2 regions of the Streptomyces sp. NPDC002144 genome follow, and region 2 is predicted to be linked to the other one. Evidence: predicted binding sites of a transcription regulator. Region 2 holds the regulator's gene; the other holds the start of a gene.
The links. Region 2 encodes HrcA, which represses chaperone genes, less so after heat shock. Its sites were predicted from a motif close to TTNGCACTCNGNNNNNCNGAGTGCNAA; they were not measured.
Positions count from the first base shown of each region.

Region 1: the regulator HrcA is predicted to act here: its motif matches at 2,071-2,097, upstream of groL (chaperonin GroEL).

Region 1 is NZ_JBSFDB010000007.1:263,196-274,329, forward strand. It holds gene ACWCQ1_RS13570 (NADH:flavin oxidoreductase) at 1-98, opposite strand, end outside; gene groL (chaperonin GroEL) at 285-1,907, opposite strand; gene ACWCQ1_RS13580 (cold-shock protein) at 2,246-2,452, opposite strand; gene ACWCQ1_RS13585 (MoaD/ThiS family protein) at 2,895-3,170, opposite strand; gene thrC (threonine synthase) at 3,220-4,506, opposite strand; SAM riboswitch class I at 4,525-4,679, opposite strand; gene ACWCQ1_RS13595 (glucosyl-3-phosphoglycerate synthase) at 4,806-5,750, shown strand; gene ACWCQ1_RS13600 (alpha,alpha-trehalose-phosphate synthase (UDP-forming)) at 5,835-7,232, shown strand; gene otsB (trehalose-phosphatase) at 7,220-8,077, opposite strand; gene ACWCQ1_RS13610 (DUF3263 domain-containing protein) at 8,168-8,404, opposite strand; gene ACWCQ1_RS13615 (ABC transporter substrate-binding protein) at 8,455-9,720, opposite strand; gene ACWCQ1_RS13620 (ROK family protein) at 9,831-10,787, shown strand; gene nagA (N-acetylglucosamine-6-phosphate deacetylase) at 10,787-11,134, shown strand, end outside.
Region 2 is NZ_JBSFDB010000011.1:168,878-180,011, forward strand. It holds gene ACWCQ1_RS19000 (S41 family peptidase) at 1-3,171, opposite strand, end outside; gene ACWCQ1_RS19005 (hypothetical protein) at 3,217-3,777, opposite strand; gene ACWCQ1_RS19010 (VOC family protein) at 3,863-4,255, opposite strand; gene ACWCQ1_RS19015 (16S rRNA (uracil(1498)-N(3))-methyltransferase) at 4,275-5,021, opposite strand; gene ACWCQ1_RS19020 (nitronate monooxygenase) at 5,018-6,094, opposite strand; gene dnaJ (molecular chaperone DnaJ) at 6,240-7,376, opposite strand; gene hrcA (heat-inducible transcriptional repressor HrcA) at 7,377-8,393, opposite strand; gene ACWCQ1_RS19035 (MBL fold metallo-hydrolase) at 8,544-9,275, shown strand; gene ACWCQ1_RS19040 (DUF3097 domain-containing protein) at 9,307-10,110, shown strand; gene hemW (radical SAM family heme chaperone HemW) at 10,268-11,134, opposite strand, start outside.

The DNA of each region.
Region 1 (11,134 bases), on a different contig from region 2:
GTCATCGGCGCCATCACGATGCGGTTGGGGAGGGTCAGGCCGTTGATCGCGGTGGGCCGGGACAGGATCTCGGCGGCGCGGGAGGTGGTGGCGGTCACGCGGGGAAACTCCTCGGTATGTGCATACGCATACGGGCTGTTCAAGCGTCAACCGCCCCACGTGTCACGGCATTTCCGGCTGCCCTGTGACCCCGGACACGCCGAAGGGCGGCACCCCCTGCCGGAGCAGGAAGTGCCGCCCTCCGTAAGGACGTTGATCAACCGGGACCGAGGCCCCGAGGTCGATCAGAAGTCCATGTCACCGCCCGGCATGCCGCCACCGGCGGGCGCGGCGGCCTTCTCCGGCTTGTCGGCGATGACGGCCTCGGTGGTGAGGAAGAGCGCGGCGATGGAGGCGGCGTTCTGCAGGGCAGAGCGGGTCACCTTCGCCGGGTCGATGATGCCTTCCTTGACCAGGTCGACGTACTCGCCGGTCGCGGCGTTGAGGCCGTGACCCGGGGTGAGGTTGCGGACCTTCTCCACCACGACGCCGCCCTCGAGGCCGGCGTTGACGGCGATCTGCTTCAGCGGCGCCTCGAGCGCGATGCGCACGGCGTTGGCGCCGGTCGCCTCGTCACCCTCGAGCTCCAGCTTCTCGAAGACCTGGGAGGCCTGCAGCAGGGCCACGCCACCACCGGCGACGATGCCCTCCTCGACGGCGGCCTTCGCGTTGCGGACGGCGTCCTCGATGCGGTGCTTGCGCTCCTTGAGCTCCACCTCGGTGGCGGCACCGGCCTTGATGACCGCGACACCGCCGGCGAGCTTCGCCAGGCGCTCCTGCAGCTTCTCGCGGTCGTAGTCCGAGTCGCTGTTCTCGATCTCGGCGCGGATCTGGTTCACGCGGCCCGCGACCTGGTCGCTGGCGCCGGCACCGTCGACGATGGTGGTCTCGTCCTTGGTGATGACCACCTTGCGGGCCTTGCCCAGCAGGTCGAGGGTGGCGTTCTCCAGCTTGAGGCCGACCTCCTCGGAGATGACCTCGCCGCCCGTGAGGATGGCGATGTCGCCGAGCATGGCCTTGCGGCGGTCGCCGAAGCCCGGGGCCTTGACGGCGACGGACTTGAAGGTGCCGCGGATCTTGTTGACGACCAGGGTCGACAGGGCCTCGCCCTCGACGTCCTCGGCGATGATCAGCAGCGGCTTGCCCGACTGCATGACCTTCTCGAGCAGCGGGAGCAGGTCCTTGACGGAGCCGATCTTGGAGTTGGCGATCAGGATGTACGGGTCGTCGAGCGATGCCTCCATCCGCTCCATGTCGGTGGCGAAGTACGCCGAGATGTAGCCCTTGTCGAAGCGCATACCCTCGGTGAGCTCCAGCTCCAGACCGAAGGTCTGGGACTCCTCGACGGTGATGACGCCTTCCTTGCCGACCTTGTCCATGGCCTCGGCGATCAGCTCGCCGATCTGGGTGTCGGCGGCGGAGATGGAGGCCGTGGAGGCGATCTGCTCCTTGGTCTCGACGTCCTTCGCCTGCTCGAGCAGGGCACCGGAGACGGCCTCGACGGCCTTCTCGATACCGCGCTTGAGGGCCATCGGGTTGGCGCCGGCGGCTACGTTGCGCAGGCCCTCCTTGACCAGGGCCTGGGCGAGCACGGTCGCGGTGGTCGTACCGTCACCGGCGACGTCGTCCGTCTTCTTGGCGACTTCCTTGACCAGCTCGGCGCCGATCTTCTCGTACGGGTCCTCGAGCTCGATCTCCTTGGCGATGGAGACACCATCGTTGGTGATCGTGGGGGCGCCCCACTTCTTCTCGAGGACGACGTTGCGGCCCTTGGGGCCGAGCGTCACCTTCACGGCGTCCGCGAGCTGGTTCATGCCGCGCTCGAGGCCGCGCCGCGCCTCCTCGTCGAACGCGATGATCTTGGCCATGTGAAGTGGTCCCTCCAGGACTGGGGGTGATTCCTTCGGACCGCGCCCGCGCCCGCGACGGACGGCTCGCCGACCCGTGGGTTCCTTGCCCCACCCGGCCTGCGGGCCTCACCGACCCGGTCCTTCTTTGTCACTCTCACCTTCAGAGTGCTAACGCCAATGATTAGCACTCGCCCCTGCCGAGTGCAAGCGCCTCCCGGGTACTGGGCAGGTCTCGCAGGGGATCCGGGGCCACCTGACGCAGACATGCCGAAGGGCCCGTACCCATGACTCCCCATGGGGTACGAGCCCTTCGAAGAAAACAGAAGAACGACGCTGCGATCTACCCGGCGCGTGCTTCAGCTGGTCGCGAGTCGGACCATGTCCGCCTGCGGCCCCTTCTGACCCTGCGAGATCTCGAAATCGACCCGCTGGCCCTCTTCCAGGGTGCGGTACCCGTCCATCTGGATGGCGCTGTAGTGGACGAAAACATCCGCACCACCGTCGACCGCGATGAAGCCGTACCCCTTCTCCGCGTTGAACCACTTGACGGTGCCCTGAGCCATGCCTAACTCCCCTATTACTGGCCCTTGCACAGACCCGCACTTCGCGGGTCCGGGTCAGACCTCACCCCCCACGGTTTGGGGGCGTGCGCCGGAACGCGTCGACCGCGGCTGAATGTATCTGTCCAACTGCCGTCTGCAACAGGTCAATCGGACGAGAATTCTGGACGTCAGGGGTCCGGAATGTAGTGAGAATTCGCCCGAATTCAGGGCAAGTCGGGCCCCATAAAGGGCGCATAAGGCGCAAAAGACGTGCACACTTTGGCTACTTCTCATCGCATCCGGAGGCGGTACTCATATGCGTTCGGCATGCGAGAGGCAGCAGGTTCCCCAACTGTACCGTGCTCAACCATGCAGAATTGCCCCCTCCGTTTCTCTCACGGAGGAGGCAATTCGATGAACACTCGGTAATCACTGTTACCGACGGTAATGGTCGGTCATCCGGTCAGCCGCCGGCGACCGCGGGAATGATCGAGACGCCCGCACCGTCCGGGGTGGCCGTCTCCAGCCCCTGCTCGAACCGCACGTCGTCGTCGTTGACGTACACGTTGACGAACCGCCGCAGCTTGCCCTGGTCGTCGAGGACCCGCGCGGCGATCCCCGTGTGGTTCTTCTCCAGATCGGCGATGACCTCGGCCAGGGTCGCGCCTTCGGCGCTCACCTCGGCCTGACCGCCGGTGTAGGTGCGCAGGATGGTGGGGATGCGGACGTTGACGCTCATGCTGATGACCTCCGGTCGGATGACGGGCTTGGGACTTTCGCAACAGGCCCTAGGCGAGCCCAGCTTCCCGGAAGGACTCCAGGTTCGGGCGAATCGTCGCGGTGAGCCCCGTGCCGGCCACCGCGTCCAAGGTCTTCAGCCCATCGCCGGTGTTGAGGACGACGGTGGTGAGGCCCGGATCCAGCACACCGTCCTCGATCAGCTTCTTCGTCACGCCGACGGTCACCCCACCGGCGGTCTCCGCGAAGATCCCCTCGGTCCGCGCGAGCAACTTGATCGCGTCGACGATCTGCTCGTCGTTCACGTCCTCCACCGCGCCGCCGGTGCGGCGCGCGATGTCCAGGACGTACGGGCCGTCCGCCGGGTTGCCGATGGCCAGCGACTTGGCGATGGTGTTCGGCTTCTGCGGCCGGACCACGTCGTGCCCCGCCTTGTACGCGACGGAGACCGGGCTGCACCCCTCGGCCTGCGCGCCGAAGATCTTGTACGGCTTGTCCTCGACGAGCCCGAGCCTGATCAGCTCCTGCAGCCCCTTGTCGATCTTCGTCAGCTGCGATCCGGAGGCGATCGGCACCACCAGCTGGTCGGGCAGCTTCCAGCCGAGCTGCTCGCAGATCTCGTACGCCAGGGTCTTGGAGCCCTCCGCGTAGTACGGCCGCAGGTTGACGTTGACGAAGCCCCAGCCCTCGCCGGCCGGGTCGCCGATCAGCTCGGAGCAGAAGCGGTTCACGTCGTCGTAGTTGCCCTCGATGCCGACGAGCTCACCGCCGTAGACCGCGGCCATGACGACCTTGCCCTGCTCCAGGTCGTGCGGGATGAACACGCAGGAGCGGAAGCCGGCCCGGGCGGCGGCGGCGCCGACCGCGCCCGCGAGGTTGCCGGTGGAGGAGCAGGAGAGGGTGGTGAAGCCGAAGGCGCGCGCGGCCTCCAGGGCCTGGGCGACGACACGGTCCTTGAAGGAGTGCGTCGGGTTGCCGGAGTCGTCCTTGACGTACAGGCCGCCGGTCACACCCAGCTCGCGCGCGAGGTTGTCGGCCTTGACGAGCTTGGTCCAGCCGGGGTTGATGTTCGGCTTGGTCGCCACGTCCGCCGGGACGGGCAGCAGCGGCGCGTAACGCCAGATGTTCGAAGGTCCCGCTTCGATCCGCTTGCGGAGTTCCTCGGTGTCGTAGGCCGAGAAGTCGTACGCGATCTCGAGCGGGCCGAAACACTCCTCGCAGGCGAAGACCGGGCCGAGCGGTACCCGGTGGCCGCATTCGCGGCAGCTCAGCGCCGCGGCGGGACCGAGGTCGACGGCCCGGGAGTCGGTGGTGCTTGCAACAGTCTGCGCAGCCATGTGAGGCGAGGCCCTTTCTCCTCATCTTCCTCACGACGCATCTCGCCGTGAGACGGATTTGGCACCTTCCCTAGCCGGGAGCCTCGCGGAATGATCAACGTTGATCTACGAGACCGGCTGGAGGGTTGCCGGGGCTTCATCGGGCCGTGTCCCTCTGCCCCTCTGGATGAGCGGTATTCGGTTGTACGTTCAATGACCTCGGACATGCGATGGTCATCGACGTTGTTCAAGACTGTAACCGAAGGCCAGGACAGTTGAGAGAGTCGTCCGAACCGCGAGACAAGTGAGGAGCCGCCTACGTGCTGGAAGAAGTCGAGCGCTGGCTGAGCACCCGCTCCTGGTCCGTCACCGACCGACCGCTCCACCAGATCCTGGCCGCCAAGCAGCGCACGGGCCGGACGGTGTCCGTCGTGCTGCCCGCGCTGAACGAGGAGGAGACGGTCGGCGACATCGTCGCGATCATCCGTCACGACCTGATGCAGCAGGTCCCCCTGGTCGACGAGATCGTCGTCGTCGACTCCGGCTCCACCGACCGCACGTCGGCGGTCGCCGCGTCGGCCGGCGCGCGGGTCGTCCACCGCGACGAGATCCTGCCCCGCCTCCCGGCCGTCCCCGGCAAGGGCGAGGTGCTGTGGCGCTCGCTGCTGGTCACCACCGGGGACATCGTCTGCTTCATCGACGCCGACCTGAAGGAGTTCTCCTCCGACTTCGTCTCCGGCATCGTCGGCCCGCTGCTCACCGACCCGGGGATCGACCTGGTCAAGGGCATGTACGACCGCCCGCTCGCCGGCGCGACCGGCCAGGGCGGCCGGGTCACCGAACTCATGGCCCGCCCGCTGCTCAACATGCACTGGCCGCAACTGGCCGGTTTCGTCCAGCCGCTCGGCGGCGAGTACGCGGCCCGGCGCAGCCTGCTGGAACAGCTGCCCTTCCCCGTCGGCTACGGCGTGGAGCTCGGCATGCTGGTCGACGCCCTGCACCTGGTCGGCCTCGACGCCCTCGCCCAGGTCGACGTCGGCGTCCGCAAGCACCGGCACCAGGACGGACAGGCCCTGGGCCGCATGGCCGCGGCCATCTACCGCACGGCCCAGCTCCGGCTCGCCCGCGGCCACCTCATCCGTCCCTCCCTCACCCAGTTCGAGCGGGGCGAGGACGGCTTCGAGCCGCGCACCTATTCGGTGGACACCGAGGAGCGGCCACCCATGGCGGAGATCGCGGAGTACGCGGAGCGCAAGGTCGCGTAACCCCGCGGAGCGGGCCGTATACGGGGCGAGGCCGTGAACCGGCCATACGTTTGAGTGTTTCCGGGCCGGGCTAGGTTGAGGCGTATGGCTTCCACGCACGGCGCTCATCAGGTGCTGGTCGCGTCCAACCGCGGCCCGGTCTCGTACGAGGTACAGGAGGACGGCTCGCTGGCCGCCAAACGGGGCGGCGGCGGGCTGGTCTCCGGTCTGTCGGCGATCGGGCCCGACGCGGGCGCCCTGTGGGTGTGCTCCGCGCTGTCCGACGGCGACCGGGAGGCGGTACGGCAGGGCGTCGGCGAGGAGGGCGTGCGCATGCTCGCCGTCCCGGCCGACGTGCACGCCGACGCGTACAACGGCATCGCCAACTCGGTGCTCTGGTTCGTCCACCACATGCTGTACCAGACCCCGCTGGAGCCGGTCTTCGACGCGGAGTTCCGGCGGCAGTGGGCGTCGTACGAGACGTACAACCGGGCGTTCGCCGAGGCGCTGGCCGAGGAGGCGGCCGAGGGCGCCGCGGTGCTGGTGCAGGACTACCACCTGACGCTGGTGCCGGGGATGCTGCGTGAGCTGCGCCCGGACCTCAGGATCGGTCACTTCTCGCACACGCCGTGGGCGCCGGTGGACTACTTCCGGATGCTGCCGGACGACATCGCCGAGCAGGTGCTGCGCGGCATGCTCGGCGCCGACCGTCTCGGTTTCCTGACCCGGCGCTGGGCGGACGCCTTCACGGCGTGCTGTACGGAACTGGTGGGCGGGCTCGGGAACACCGAGGTCGGCGTGCACGGGCTCGGGGCGGACGCGGACTTCCTGCGCCGGCGCTCGCACGAGGCCGACGTCGGCGAGCGGATGGCGGCCCTGCGGGAGGAGATCGGGGCCGGGCGGAAGACGATCGTGCGGGTCGACCGGACCGAGCTGTCGAAGAACATCGTGCGCGGGCTGCTGGCGTACCGGCAGCTGCTCGACGACCACCCGGAGTGGCGGGAGCGGGTCGTGCACGTGGCCTTCGCCTACCCCTCGCGGCAGGACCTCGCCGTGTACCGCGACTACACCGCCGCGGTGCAGCGGCTCGCGGAGGAGATCAACTCCCGGTACGGGACGCCCGGTTGGACCCCCGTCGCGCTGCACGTGAAGGACGACTTCGCGCGCTCGCTGGCCGCCTACCGCCTGGCCGACGTGGCCCTCGTCAACCCCATCCGCGACGGCATGAACCTGGTCGCCAAGGAGGTTCCGGTCGTCTCCGACGACGGCTGCGTCCTGGTGCTGTCCCGCGAGGCCGGCGCCTACGCCGAGCTGGGCGAGGACGCGATCACGGTGAACCCGTACGACGTGATCGGCACGGCGGAGGCGCTGCACACGGCGCTGACCCTGCCGCCGGAGGAGCTGGCCGAGCGCAGCAAGCGGCTGGTGGCGGCCGCCACCGCGCTGCCGCCGGCGCAGTGGTTCCTGGACCAGCTGAACGCGCTGGTGGATCAGCCGAGTTGAACCGCGAGGGCGGACAGGAGGCGTACGACCCCTGCCGGGCCGTCGACCACCAGGTCCGCCCTCTCCCTCAGCTCCGTGACCTCGTCGCTCCCGCTGCACACCAGCAGTCCGGGCATCCCGTCGGAGCGCAGCTTCTCCACCGCCCCGAAGGCCGGGAGGTCGCCCAGGTCGTCGCCGCCGTAGAGGACGGCCTCGGCGGAGATCTCCCGGACGTACTCACTCAGGGCCACGCCCTTGTCCATGCCCGGGGGCCGGAGTTCCAGGACCAGCCGGCCGGGCTCCACGATCAGGCCGTGCCGTGCCGCGAGGTCGCCCAGCGGCCCGCGCAACGCCTCGAACGCCGCCTGCGGGTCACTCGCCCGGCGGGTGTGCACGGCCAGCGCGCGGCCCTTCTCCTCGATCCAGGTGCCCCGCGCCTGCCCCGCGCCGGCCCGGTCGAGGAACCCGGGCAGTTCGGCGCGGACGGCGGCGACCCCGGGGTGCGGCGGCGGGGCCGTGACCTCGCCGCTCACCGCGTCCCAGCGCTCGGCGCCGTAGTGGCCGAGGACGACCAGGTGCTCGAGGCCCGGCACGCCCGCGAAGCCGCCGTGCCGTACGGCGACCTCCGCCGGGCGCCCGGTGACGACCGCGACCGCGGCCACCTTCGGGGCGAGCCGCGCCAGCGCGGGAACGGCGTCGGGGTGGGCACGGGCCTGTTCGGGGTCCGCGACGATCGGGGCGAGCGTCCCGTCGAAGTCAAGGCCGATCACGGCCTTCCCGGGATCAGCGAGAATCGCACCGAGCCCGTCCCGCCCGGCCGGGGTGACAGGCGTCGGCAGGGGATCCGTGTCCGTGTGGGTGCCCATACGGGGACCCTAACCGGGATGGGGCGAGACATGCGCGGCCGGCGGGTGCGGGAGAACGGTCGCTGGGGTCGGCTGGGGGTGCGGAAACCCTCAGCGTTCCGAGCGCCGCTGCTCGCGCACCCTTCTCAGTCTGTTCACCGTCACCGGGTCGTGGGCCAGGGCGCGCTCGTCGTCCAGGAGGGCGTTGAGCAGCTGGTAGTAGCGGACCGGGGCGAGCCCCAGCTCCTCCCGTATCGCCCGCTCCTTCGCGCCGGGGCCCGTGAAACCCCGGCGCTCCAGGGCGAGGACGGCCCGCTCCCGCTCCCCCAGCTGCTCTTCCCGGTCCATGCGACGAACCGTAGCGCCCGCCACTGACAGCCACCCCCGGCCGGCGGTGCCTAGTCGGAGCTCTCCGCCCTGGTCGCCGTGGACTGCAGCTGACCGAGGACGGCCGCCGGGCTGCCGTTCGGGGCGACCGCCTGGCCTATGCGCTGTTTGACCGCCGCGCTGACCGCCGCCCAGGACGTCTTGCCGACCGGCGGCAGCTCGGACTGCGGAAGCTCGTCCAGGAACGGCTTGAGCGCGGCGTCCCGCCGGTCGCCGCTCATCGCGTCGGACGCGGAGTTGGTGACCGGCAGCAGGTCGTACTCGCGGGAGAAGGCGAGGACGTTCTTCTCGCTGTAGACGAAGTCCAGGAAGTCACCGACCTGCTCGGCGTGGCCGTTCTTCTTGAAGGCCATCATCCAGTCGGCCACACCCATCGCGGTCGTGCTCGGCCCGTCGGCGCCGGGCATCGGCACCATGCCGAACTTCACGCCCTTCTTCGCGGCGATCTTCATCAGCGAGGGGTGCCCGTTGAGCATGCCGACCTCCCCCTTCGCGAAGGCCGCGAACGCGTCGGCCCGGTTGAGCTTGCCCGGCGCGACCGGACCGGTCAGCCCCTTGCCGACCAGGTCGTCCTTGAGCCAGTTGAGGGTGGCGACGTTCTCCGCCGAGTCGATGCCGTACGTGCCGACGGTGTCGGTGTAGCCGCCCCCGCCGCTGAGCATCCACTGCATGGTCTCGGCCTGCGCCTCCTCCGGCCCGAGCGGCAGCGCGTACGGGTACGTCACGCCCCGCGCCTTGAGCACCTCGGCGTCGGCGGCGAGTTGCTTCCAGGTCTTCGGCGCGCTGAGCCCGGCGTTCTTGAAGAGGGTCTTGTTGTAGAACAGCAGCCGGGTGGAGGCCGCGAACGGCATCCCGTACTGCACGCTGTTGACCTGCCCGGCGGTGGCCAGCTGGGAGGCGAAGTCGGCCTGCGTGCTGATGGAGAGCAGGTCGTCCGCCGAGTAGAGCAGGCCCTTGTCGGCGTAGTCGGCGTACGCGCCGATCTGCGCCAGGTCGGGCGCCTTGCCGTCGTCGACCATCTCCTTGACCTTGCGGTCGACGTCGTTCCAGGAGTAGACGGTGACATCGATCTTCACACCGGCGTGCTTCGCCTCGTACTCCTCGACCAGCCGGTCCCAGTACTTCTGCGAGCTGTTGGCGGCGGAGTCGCCGTAGTCCGCCGCGACCAGTCTCAGGGTCACGTCTCCCGAACCGCCGGTGACACCGCAGCCGCTCAGGGCCGCCGTCATGCCCAGCGCGGCGACCGCCGCCGCCGTTCCCGTCCTGCGTCGCTGCACTGCTATGCCACGCCCCAACTGTCTCGCCGTTCAATATGTGGACCGTTTTAAGGTCTACACCACGTAAGTGGACTAGACCTCTCGTGGGTCAGCGGGTCACACTACATCCCGTGAGACATGTCATCGCCCTCGATGTGGGCGGAACCGGGATGAAGGCCGCGCTCGTCGGCGCCGGCGGCGAGCTGCTGCACCAGGCCCGCCGGGCGACCGGACGCGAACGCGGCCCGGACGCCGTGGTCGAGGGCATCCTCGACTTCGCCGCCGAGCTGCGCGCCCACGGCGCCGACCGCTTCGGCGAACCCGCCACCGCGGCCGGCGTGGCCGTCCCGGGCATCGTCGACGAGCCGCGGGGCGTGGCCGCGTACTCGGCCAACCTCGGCTGGCGGGACGTACCCCTGCGCGACCTGCTGTCCCGGCGGCTCGGCGTGCCCGTCGCCCTCGGCCACGACGTGCGCACCGGCGGGCTCGCGGAGGGCCGGATCGGCGCGGGCCGGGGCGCGGACCGCTTCCTCTTCGTCCCCCTCGGCACCGGCATCGCGGGCGCCATCGGCATCGCGGGCCGGGTGGAGGCGGGCGCGCACGGCTTCGCGGGCGAGATCGGTCACATCGTCGTACGGCCCGGGGGCGCCCCCTGTCCGTGCGGTCAGGTCGGCTGCCTGGAGCGGTACGCCTCCGCGGCGGCCGTCAGCGAGGCCTGGGCCGCCGCCAGCGGTGACCCCGGCGCGGACGCCGCCGACTGCGCGAAGGCCGTCGCGTCCGGCGATCCGAACGCCGTCCGCGTCTGGCAGGAGGCGGTCGACGCGCTCGCCGACGGCCTGGTCACGGCCCTCACCCTGCTGGACCCGCGCACGCTGATCATCGGCGGCGGGCTCGCGGAGGCGGGGGAAACCCTGTTCACACCACTGCGGGAGGCGGTCGGGCGCCGGGTGACCTTCCAGAAGCTGCCGTCGATCGTCCCCGCGGCGCTGGGGGACGCGGCGGGCTGTCTCGGTGCCGGGCTGCTGGCCTGGGATCTCCTCGACACAACCGACCGCACCACAACCGACCGCACGGAGGTAACCACCTGATGGGTTCTACCAAGGTTCTCGCCGGTGCCCGGGTGGTGCTGCCCACGGGGGTCGTCCAGGACGGCCGTGTCGTCGTCGAGGACACGCGGATCGCGGCCACGGCTGCGGAGAACGCCGAGGTCGTCGACGTCTCGGGCCACTGGCTGGTGCCGGGGTTCGTCGACATCCACAACCATGGCGGGGGTGGGGCGTCCTTCACCTCGGGCACGGTCGACGAGGTGCTGCACGGCATCCACACCCACCGGCTGCACGGCACGACCACCCTCGTGGCCTCGACGGTCACCGGCGACATGGACTTCCTCGCCCAGCGGGCCGGGCTGCTGAGCGAGCTCGCCGAGCAGGGTGAC
Region 2 (11,134 bases):
CGGGCTGGTCTCCAGTGCCTCCAGCGCGAGCCTGATCGCCTCGTCCAGTTGGGCGTCACGGCCGGCCGCGTGGTCCTGGGGCCGCTGCACGACCTCCACGTCCGGGTCGACGCCGTGGTTCTCCACGCCCCAGCCGTAACCCTCCAGCCAGAACGCGTACTTCGGCTGGGTGACCAGGGTGCCGTCGACCAGGCGGTAGCGGCTGTCGATGCCGATGACCCCGCCCCAGGTGCGGGTGCCGACGACCGGGCCCAGGCCCAGGGCCTTGATCGCGGCGTTGACGATGTCGCCGTCGGAGCCGGAGAACTCGTTGGCCACGACGACCACGGGGCCGCGGGGGGCGTCCTCGGGGTAGCTGTAGGGGCGCAGTCCGCGTGGCAGGTCCCAGCCGACGATCCTGCGGGCCAGCTTCTCGACGACCAGCTGGGAGGTGTGGCCGCCGCGGTTCTCGCGGACGTCGACGACCAGGCCCTCGCGGGCCACCTCGACGCGCAGGTCGCGGTGGATCTGGGCCCAGCCGGGGGCCTGCATGTCGGGGACGTGGAGGTAGCCGAGGCGGCCGTCGGAGCGCTCGTGGACGTAGGCGCGGCGGTCGGCGACCCAGGCGTGGTAGCGCAGGGGTTCCTCGTCGGCGACGGGGACGACGACGGCGTGCCGGGGGTCGCCGCCGCCGGAGGGGAGGATCGTCAGCTCGACGGGTTTGCCGGCCGTGCCGACCAGGAGCGGTCCGGGCCCGGTGACCGGGTCCACCGGGCGGCCGGCGACCGCGACGATCGCGTCCCCGGCGCGGACCGCGACACCGGGCGCGGCCAGCGGGGAGCGGGCGTCGGGGTCGGAGGTCTCGGCGGGGAGGATGCGGTCGACGCGCCAGGCGCCGTCCTCGTGGCGGGAGATGTCGGCGCCGAGCAGACCCTGGCGTTCGCCGTGGCCGTGGTTGCCGCGCGGGGTGACGTAGGCGTGGGAGGTGCCGAGTTCGCCCTGGACCTCCCAGAGGAGGTCGACGAGGTCGTCGTGGGCGGCGACGCGGTCGAGGACGGGCCTGTAGCGGTCCAGGACGCCGTCCCAGTCGACGCCGCCGAGGTCGGGGCGCCAGAAGTTGTCCCGCATGAGGCGGCCGGTCTCGTCGTACATCTGGCGCCACTCTGCGGCGGGGTCCACGGTGTGGCGGACGCGGCCGAGGTCGACGGTGATGTTGCTGTCGCTGTCGTCGTCGTTCGAGGCGCGCCGGTCGCTGGGGACGACCTTGAGCTTGTCCTCGGTCCACAGCAGGACGCGCTTGCCGTCGCCACTGACGGCGAAGTGGTCGGCGTCGGAGGCGAGGTGCTCGATGCGCTGCTGGGCCAGGTCGTAGCGTTCCAGGGCCGTCCTGGGGTCCGGGTCGTCCGGGGTGGCCCGGGAGGCGCCGAGGACGCCGCGCACGGGGTGGCGCAGCCACAGCACCCCGTCCTTGGCGGCGCGCAGGGTGGAGTAGCGGGCGGCCTCGACCGGGAAGGGCACGATCCGGTCGGCCAGTCCCTCGAGGTCGACACGGGTGCTGGGGGTGCCCTCGCTGTCGGGGGTCTCGTCCTTGTCCGGGGCGTCGAAGGGGAGGCCGTGGCGCTGCGGTCCGAACGGGGACGGGGTGGTCGCCGCGAGGGGGATCAGGTGCGGGCGGGAGCCGCCGACGAAGGCGAGGTCGAAGACGTGCTCGTCGTAGACCGGGTCGAAGGAGCGCGCGGAGAGGAAGGCGAGGTGCTTGCCGTCGAGGGTGAACGCCGGCGCGTAGTCGCGGAAGCGGAGCGGGGTGGCCTCGGTGACCGACAGGTCGGTGGTGTTGGCGAGGCGCAGCTGCCGCAGCGGGCGCGGGCCGGGGTGGGACCAGGCGAGCCAGCCGGAGTCGGGGGAGAAGACCAGGCCGGAGACGTCCCCGTCGGTGGAGCGGTCCACCTCGCGGACCTCGCCGGTGTCCCGTTCGACGAGCAGGACGCGTCCGTCGTGCGCGGCGACGGCGACGCGGCCGCCGTCGGGGGCCACGGCGAGGTCGAGGACCCGGCCGAGCTGTCCGGCGGCCAGCCGACGCGGGGTTGTGCCGGGGGCGGTGCCGGTCGCGGGGGCGAACTCCAGGGCGTCGTCGCCCTCGGCGTCGGTGACCCAGACGACGTGTTCCTCGCCGTCCACCCGGAAGGTGCGCGGCAGCCGGGCCCGTACGCCGGGTTCGGCGGCCAGGGCGCGGGCGGGGCCGGAGCGGTGGGTGACCCAGTGCACGGAGCCGCGGACGGCGACCGCGCTGCCGCGGGCGGTGTGGTCGGGGTGCGCGGAGCCGAACCAGCGGGCGGCGTTCACCGGGAACGGCTGCAGGTCGAGCCGGGGGCCGCCGAGCCGGACGTCCAGGCGGCGCGGCTCGGCGGTGTCCAGGTCGTCGAGGATCCACAGCTCACCCGCGGACGCGTACACCAGCCGGGTGCCGTCGCCGGCGAGATGGCGGGCGTAGAAGCCGTCGATCGGGGTGTGCCGGCGCAGGTCGGAGCCGTCGGCGAGGGAGGAGTAGACGGCGCCGACGCCCTCGTGGTCGGAGAGGAAGGCGATCCGGTCGCCGGTCCAGACGGGGCTCTCGAGGTTGCCGTCCACGTCCTCGTGCAGGCGCACGAACTCGCCGTCGCCGTCCCGGTCGATCCACAACTTGCCCGCCGTGCCGCCCCGGTAGCGCTTCCACCAGGCCGCCTCGCGGCCCATGGGCGCGGAGAGCAGGACGGTGGACGGGCCGAAGGCCACATGGCCGACGGGGCCGTAGGGCAGGGTGGCCGCCGGGCCGCCGTCGAGCGGAATCGCCCGTGCCCAGCTGCGGCGCAGGCTGGCCTGGCCCTGGGTGCTGATCGCGAGGACGTCTCCGTCCGGGGTCCAGCCGCGCACCTGGGTGCGTGAACTGCCCCAGTACGTCAGGCGTTTCGCGGAACCGCCGTCGATCGGGGCCACATGGACCTCGGGGGCGCCGTCGCGGGTGGAGGTCCAGGCGACGGTGGTGCCGTCGGGCGAGATGCGGGGGTGGTTCACCGGCACGTTGTCCGCGCTGACCCGCCAGGCCCGGCCGCCGTCGAGGGGGGCGAGCCACACGTCGTCCTCGGCGGTGAAGGCGAGCAAGTCGCCGTGCAGGTGCGGGAACCGGAGATACGCGGGGGCTGCGGGCTGCGTCACACGATCACTCTAGGCAGCCGCCGGGTCGCCGGGCAGCGGTTTGGATCACTTGCCCTGGACCGGCCAGCACTGCGGGTCGCCCTTGCACCAGATGGTCCGCGTGACGGTCACGGTGACGGTGGCGCCGGGCTGGTTGCCGTTGCCGCCGCTGGGGTTGTTCACGATCGGGGAGGGCGTGGAGGTGCAGTCGCCGAGCCCGGCGACGTGGAACAGCGTCTTGCCGCCGACCTTGGCCGTCAGGTCACCGCGCACACAGGCGCCGTCCACGGCGCGGGTGACCTTGCCGGTGACGGTGATGTCCTTGCCGTCCTTGGTCTGCCCCTGGCAGTCGACGTTGGCGACGGTGGTCTCGCTCGCGCTGGGCATGGTGTTGTGACTGGTGTTGTTGTTGCCGTAGTTGGCGGTGCAGCTGAGCCACTGCACGTCGATGTTGTGCCGCTTCAGTTCCTTGGTCGCGGTCTGGTCGGTGGTGTACGCGACGGCCGCGGTGCCGAGCCCACCGGGATCACAGGCCACGGCCCCTCCGACGGCCACGACGGCAAACCCCGCCACGGCCGCCACCCGTCGTGCCGGTGGCCGTCGCCAACTGCGCCTCAACGCCCCCATGAAGGGCAGCCTGCCACCGAGTGCGCGTCCGCGGAAGGGCGCATACGGTCATTGGAGCGCCCCTCGAGGAGGAGCCGACCCGGCCTCAGGTCCGCAGCAGCAGCCACTCCTGCAGCTCCACCAGGTTGCCCTCGGGGTCCTTGAGATGGGCCACGCGCATGCGGTCGGTCATCGGGGCGGGACCGTGCAGCACGGTGGCCCCGCGCTCCGTGATCCGCTCGCAGTAGCCGTCGAGGTCGTCGACGCGCAGCACCACCAGCGAGCGGTGGCCGGTGGCCGTGTCGCCCAGTTCGTCCAGGACCTCGGCCATCATCGAGCGGTCCTGCAGGGCGATCCCCGCCGATCCCGTGGCCGGGCTGAACTTCTCGTACGGTCCCTCGCTCGCCCCGGACTGCGGCTTCAGCCCGAGGACGTCGGCGTAGAAGCGGTAGCAGGCGGCGAAGTCGGCGACGAGGAGGCGGACTTGGGCGAGTTCCACGTGGTCCCCCGGTGGGTGGTCAGGACCAGCGGCCGGTGCGGCCCAGGAGCAGGGCCGCAGCCGCGGTGCCGGCGGTCGATGTACGCAGCACGGTAGGCCCCAGCACGTACGCCTTCGCACCCGCCTCCTCGAACAGCGCCAACTCGTCCTTGGACACGCCCCCTTCGGGGCCGACGACCAGCACGATCTCGCCGTGGGCGGGGAGTTCGGCGGTGGCCAGGTGCTCGCTGCGGTGCTCGAAGTCGGAGTGCAGGACGGCGGCGAGGTCGGCTTTGGCGAGAAGTGCGGCAACCTGTCTGGTCGTCGCCGCGTCCGCGATCTCGGGGAAGCGGACCCGCCGGGACTGCTTGCCGGCCTCCCGGGCGGTGGCCCGCCACTTGGCGAGCGCCTTCAGTCCGCGCTCGCCCCGCCACTGGGTGATGCAGCGGGCGGCCTGCCAGGGCACGACGGCGTCGACACCGACCTCGGTCATGGTCTCCACGGCCAGTTCACCCCGGTCGCCCTTGGGCAGGGCCTGGACGACCGTGATGCGCGGGGCGGGCTCCGGCTCCTCGGACACCGAGACGATGCGGACGAGCAGCCGGTCCTTGCCCTCGGCGCCGGTCACCTCGCACGCCGCGTGCCGACCGGCGCCGTCGGTGAGGACGACCTCCTCGCCGGGCTGCAGCCGCTTCACCGAGACCGCGTGCCGGCCCTCGGCGCCGTCGAGGACGTACGGACCGGCGCCGGCCGGCAGGTCCTCGGCGACGAACACCGGCGCGGTCATCGCAGGTCCCCCTGGCCCGACAACGCCGTCCGGGCCGCGTCGAGCTCGGCGGCGAGGACCTCGACCAGCTGCCCGGCCGGCAGCTCGCGGGCCATGCGGTGCCCCTGCCCCGCCCACAGCGCCATGCCCTGCGCGTCGCCGGACGCGGCGGCCTTCTTGCGCAGGGGCGCGGTGATGTGGTGGAGCTGGGGGTAGGCGGCGGGGGCGTACGGGCCGTGCTCACGCATGAAGCGGTTGACCAGGCCGCGGGCCGGGCGGCCGGAGAAGGCGCGGGTGAGTTCCGTCCGCGTGAACAGGGGGTTGGTGAGCGCCTGCTTGTGGACGGCGTTGGCGCCGGACTCGGCCGTGGCCAGGAACGCGGTGCCGAGCTGGGCCGCGCTCGCGCCCGCCGCGAGGACGGCGGCGATCTGGCCGCCGCGCATGATGCCGCCGGCGGCGACGATCGGGATGGCCACGGTCTCGCTGACCTGGGCGACGAGGGAGAGCAGGCCGATGCCGGCGCCGTCGTTCTCCGGGGTGTCGCGGTGGGTGCCCTGGTGGCCGCCGGCCTCCACGCCCTGCGCGATCACCACGTCGGCCCCGGACCGCTCCACGGCGAGGGCCTCCTCGGCGGTGGTCGCGGTGACCAGGACGAAGGTGCCCAGGCGGTGCAGGGAGTCGACGACGTCCCGGCTGGGGACGCCGAAGTGGAACGACACCACGGGCACCGGGTTGTCCAGCAGGACGGCGAGCTTGGCGTCGTAGCCGTCGTCGCGGCCGCTGTCCGGGTCGCCGAGCTCGGTCTCGTACCAGGCGGCCTCACCGGTCAGCTGGTGGGTGTAGATCTCCACGGCGCCCTGGTCGGCGTACTCCGGCTGCGGCAGGAAGAGGTTCACGCCGAAGGGGCGGCTGGTCAGGCTCCGCAGCTGCTTGATCTCCTGGTACATGCCGTCGGCGGTCTTGTACCCACCGGCCAGGAACCCCAGCCCGCCGGCCTCGGACACGGCGGCGGCGAGCGCGGGCACGGAGACGCCGCCCGCCATGGGGGCCTGCACGATCGGATACGGGAAGAGATCGGTCAGCGCGGAGGACATGACCGCATGTTGTCACGTCCTCCCAACAAGTCCGAATCGGGCATCCCCACGGCACGGACCACCTGAATGAGCGAGCCTCAGCACCCGTTGGCGGCGCCTGCCCGGGGGCCAACCCCCGGCCCCCCGGCAGCCCGCTCAGCCCGCGTCAGCGCCCGTTGAACGCATCCTTCAGCCGCGAGAACAGCCCCTGCTGCCCGGGCTGGAACTGGCCCTGGGGGCGTTCCTCGCCGCGGAGCTTGGCCAGTTCGCGCAGGAGGCGTTCCTGTTCCGGGTCGAGCTTGGTGGGGGTCTGGACCTCGACGTGGACGATCAGGTCGCCCCGGCCGCCGCCGCGCAGATGCGTGACGCCCCGGCCGTGCAGCGGGATCGACTGGCCGGACTGGGTGCCGGGCCTGATGTCGACCTCCTCCATGCCGTCCAGCGTCTCCAGCGGCACCTTGGTGCCCAGGGACGCCGCCGTCATCGGGATCGTCACCGTGCAGTGCAGGTCGTCCCCGCGCCGCTGGAAGGTGGAGTGCGGGAGCTCGTGGATCTCGACGTACAGGTCACCGGCCGGGCCGCCGCCCGGGCCGACCTCGCCCTCGCCGGCGAGCTGGATCCGCGTGCCGTTGTCCACACCGGCCGGGATCTTCACGGTCAGCGTGCGGCGGGAGCGGATCCGGCCGTCACCGGCGCACTCCGGGCACGGCGTGGGCACGACCGTGCCGAAGCCCTGGCACTGGGGGCAGGGACGCGACGTCATGACCTGGCCCAGGAAGGACCGGGTCACCTGGGAGACCTCACCGCGGCCACGGCACATGTCACACGTCTGCGCGGTGGTGCCGGGGGCCGCTCCCTCGCCGTTGCAGGTGTTGCAGACGATCGCGGTGTCGACCTGGATGTCCTTCGTGGTGCCGAAGGCCGCCTCGTCGAGCTCGATCTCCAGCCGGATCATCGCGTCCTGGCCGCGCCGGGTGCGCGAGCGCGGGCCGCGCTGGGACGCCGTACCGAAGAACGCGTCCATGATGTCCGAGAAGTTCCCGAAGCCGCCGGCGCCGAAGCCGCCCGCGCCACCGCCGCCCGCCTGCGAGAGCGGGTCGCCGCCGAGGTCGTAGACCTGCTTCTTCTGCGGGTCCGAGAGCACCTCGTAAGCGGCGTTGATCTCCTTGAACCGCTCCTGGGTCTTCGGATCGGGGTTGACGTCCGGGTGCAGCTCGCGGGCGAGCCGCCGGAAGGCCTTCTTGATCTCTTCCTGCGACGCGTCGCGGCGCACGCCGAGAACGGCGTAGTAGTCCGTGGCCACTTACGACTCCGCCAGGATCTGTCCGACGTACCGTGCCACTGCGCGTACCGCTCCCATCGTTCCCGGGTAATCCATGCGGGTCGGTCCGACCACGCCGAGTTTGGCGACTGCCTCGCCGCCCGAACCGTAGCCGACCGAGACCACGGACGTGGAGTTGAGTCCCTCGTAGGCGTTCTCGTGACCGATGCGTACGGTCATGCCCGAATCCCCCGCCTCTCCAAGCAACTTGAGAAGGACGACCTGCTCCTCCAGCGCCTCCAGGACGGGCCGGATGGTGAGGGGGAAGTCATGTCCGAAGCGGGTCAGATTGGCGGTTCCGCCGATCATCAGCCGCTCCTCGTTCTCCTCGACGAGCGTCTCCAGGAGGGTGGAGAGCACCGTCGCTACGGTACCCCGGTCCTCCACGTCGAAGGCCTCGGGCAGGTCCTCCACGAGACGCGGGACGTCCGTGAAGCGCCGTCCCGCGACCCGGCTGTTGAGCCGCGCCCGCAGGTCCGCGAGCGAGGCCTCACCGAAGGGCGCCGGGCAGTCGACCATGCGCTGCTCCACCCGGCCGGTGTCCGTGATCAGCACGAGCATCACGCGCGCGGGGGCGAGCGAGAGCAGTTCCACGTGCCGCACGGTCGAGCGGGTGAGCGAGGGGTACTGCACGACGGCGACCTGCCGGGTCAGCTGCGCGAGCAGCCGGACCGTCCGCGCGACGACGTCGTCGAGGTCGACTGCGCCGTCGAGGAAGTTCTGGATCGCGCGCCGCTCGGGGGCGCTCATCGGCTTGACGCCGGCGAGCTTGTCGACGAACAGGCGGTAGCCCTTGTCGGTGGGGATGCGCCCGGCGCTGGTGTGCGGCTGGGCGATGTACCCCTCGTCCTCCAGGGCGGCCATGTCGTTGCGGACCGTCGCCGGGGAGACGCCGAGGTTGTGCCGCTCGGTCAGGGCCTTCGACCCGACCGGCTCCTCGGTGCCGACGTAGTCCTGGACGATGGCGCGCAGCACCTGGAGCCGTCGTTCACTCAGCATGCGCACACCTCCAGAAGTCGTCCCCTAGCCACTTCGCCTGGCACTCTGTCCCGCCGAGTGCCAGCGTTCCCCGGCCCAGTGTACGGCTGTGGGGTACACCCAGGGCAAGGTCGGGCACGGTTGAGAGGGTCGTACCGTTAGCGTCGCGGTATGACGGTGACTTGGGAAGAGCTCGGGTGGGAGCGGGTCGCGGCCGGGGTGGGGCGGTGCCGGCTGCCGGGGTGGGACTGCACGGCGGGGCTGGTCGTGGGGGCGGGCACGGCGCTGGTGATCGACGGCGGGTCGAGCCTGGCGGAGGGCGTGGAGCTGCGGACCCGGGCGGAGGCGCTGGCCGGTCATCGTGTGACCCATCTCGCGCTCACGCATCCGCACTTCGACCACGTCCTCGGGGCGCCGGCCTTCGCGGGCGCGGAGGTGTACGGCGCGGTCGGCATCGACACGGTGTTCGAGGCCCGGCACGCGCGGGAGGAACTGTTGGCGGACGCGGTGCGCAACGGGCTGGACGCGGACGTGGCCGAGGAGGCCGTGACCGCCCTCGTCGCGCCCCGCCATCATGTCTCCGGCGAGTGCACCCTCGACCTGGGCGGCGGCCGGCAGGTGCTGCTGGCGAACGTGGGCCCGGGCCACACGGCCCATGATCTCGTGGTCCTGGTGCCCGGCTCACCGGAGGTGGTCTTCTGCGGCGATCTGGTCGAGGAGTCCGGCGAACCGCAGGCGGGACCGGACGCCGTACCGTCGCACTGGCCGGCCGCCCTGGACAGGCTGCTGGCTCTCGGCGGCGAGGACGCGCTGTACGTGCCCGGTCACGGAGCGGTGGTGGACGCGGGGTTCGTACGGGCGCAACGGGACGCGCTGGCGGCGCGTTTCGGCGTGTCGCGGTGATCGCCGCCGCGCTTCTCCTATCGTCATCCGAATGCGCCAGTACTCCGCCGACCTGACCCCTCCCTGGAAGAAGCCGAAGCCCGTCCCGGAGGTCCCGGCGGAGCCCGGTCTGGTGGTGGAGGAGCCCGGCACCGGTTTCTGCGGGGCGGTGATCCGCTGCGAGGCCGGAACGGTGACCCTGGAGGACCGCTTCGGCAAGCACCGGGTGTTCCCGCTGGAGCCGCGGGGATTCCTGCTGGAGGGCAGGGTGGTCACCCTGGTCCGCCCCTCCTCGGCCCCGGCACGCCCCACCCGCACCGCCTCCGGCTCGGTCGCCGTCCCCGGCGCACGCGCGCGTGTGGCCCGCGCCGGGCGCATCTACGTGGAGGGCCGGCACGACGCGGAGCTGGTGGAGAAGGTCTGGGGCGACGACCTGCGCATCGAGGGCGTGGTCGTGGAGTACCTGGAGGGCGTGGACGACCTGCCGTCGATCGTGGCGGACTTCGCCCCCGGCCCGGACGCCCGGCTCGGTGTGCTGGTCGACCATCTGGTCCCGGGCACCAAGGAGTGGCGCATCGCGGAGTCGGTGACCAGCGACCACGCCCTGGTCGTCGGCCACCCGTACATCGACGTCTGGGAGGCGGTGAAGCCGTCGGCCCTGGGCATCGAGGCATGGCCGCGCATCCCGCGCGGCCAGGACTGGAAGACGGGCGTGTGCCGGGCGCTGGGCTGGCCGGACAACACGGGCGCCGCCTGGCAGGGCATCCTCTCCCGCGTCCACTCCTACAGGGACCTGGAGCCCGAACTCCTGGGCCGAGTGGAGGAACTGATCGACTTCGTCACGACCCCCGCCTGACGGCCGGGCGGTCGCGGCCCTCTTCCTCCACCGCCTGACAGCACCTTGCGCGGCGCCCGGCGGGCCGGCGGGCACGAGCACCCGGCCGATCATGTTCCCGTCCCCGAAGCGGCCTCCCGTGAGCGATCACGGCCGCGCGATCTGTCCGCAGGCCGGTTCAGTCCACCAGGTCCCTGACCACGGCGTCCGCCAGCAGGCGCCCGCGCAGGGTGAGCACCGCGCGGCCCTCGTCGTACGGGCCCTGCTGCAGCAGTTCGTCCGTCAGGGCCCGGTGTGCGGCGGCCAGGCCGTCCGGCTTCAGGAGGGTCAGCGGTACGCCCTCCCGCAGCCGCAGCTCCAGCAGGATCCGCTCCACCCGGCGGTCCTCGTCCGTCAGGAGTTCACGGCCGGCGCCCGGTGAGCGCCCCGCCGCCAGCGCCGCCGCGTACGCGCCGGGGTGCTTCACGTTCCACCAGCGCACCCCGCCGACGTGCGAGTGCGCGCCGGGACCCGCGCCCCACCAGTCGGCGCCGCGCCAGTACAGCTCGTTGTGCAGACAGCGGGCCTCGGGAGCGGTCGCCCAGTTGGAGACCTCGTACCAGTCGAAGCCCGCCGCGGACAGGACGTCCTCCGCGATCAGGTACCGGTCCGCGTGGACGTCGTCGTCCGTCATCGGGACCTCGCCGCGGCGGATCCGGCGGGCGAGCTGCGTGCCCTCCTCGACGATCAGCGCGTACGCCGACACATGGTCCGGGCCCGCCTCGATCGCCGCCTCCAGCGAGGCCCGCCAGTCGTCGTCCGACTCCCCCGGGGTGCCGTAGATCAGGTCCAGGTTGACGTGCTCGAAGCCGGCCGCCCGGGCCTCCGCGACGCACGCCTCGGGGCGGCCGGGGGTGTGGGTGCGGTCCAGGACCTTCAGTACGTGCTGCTTCGCGCTCTGCATGCCGAAGGAGACGCGGTTGAAGCCGCCCTCGCGGAGGGCGGTCAGACAGGCCGGGTCGACCGACTCCGGGTTGGCCTCCGTGGTGACCTCGGCGTCGGGCGC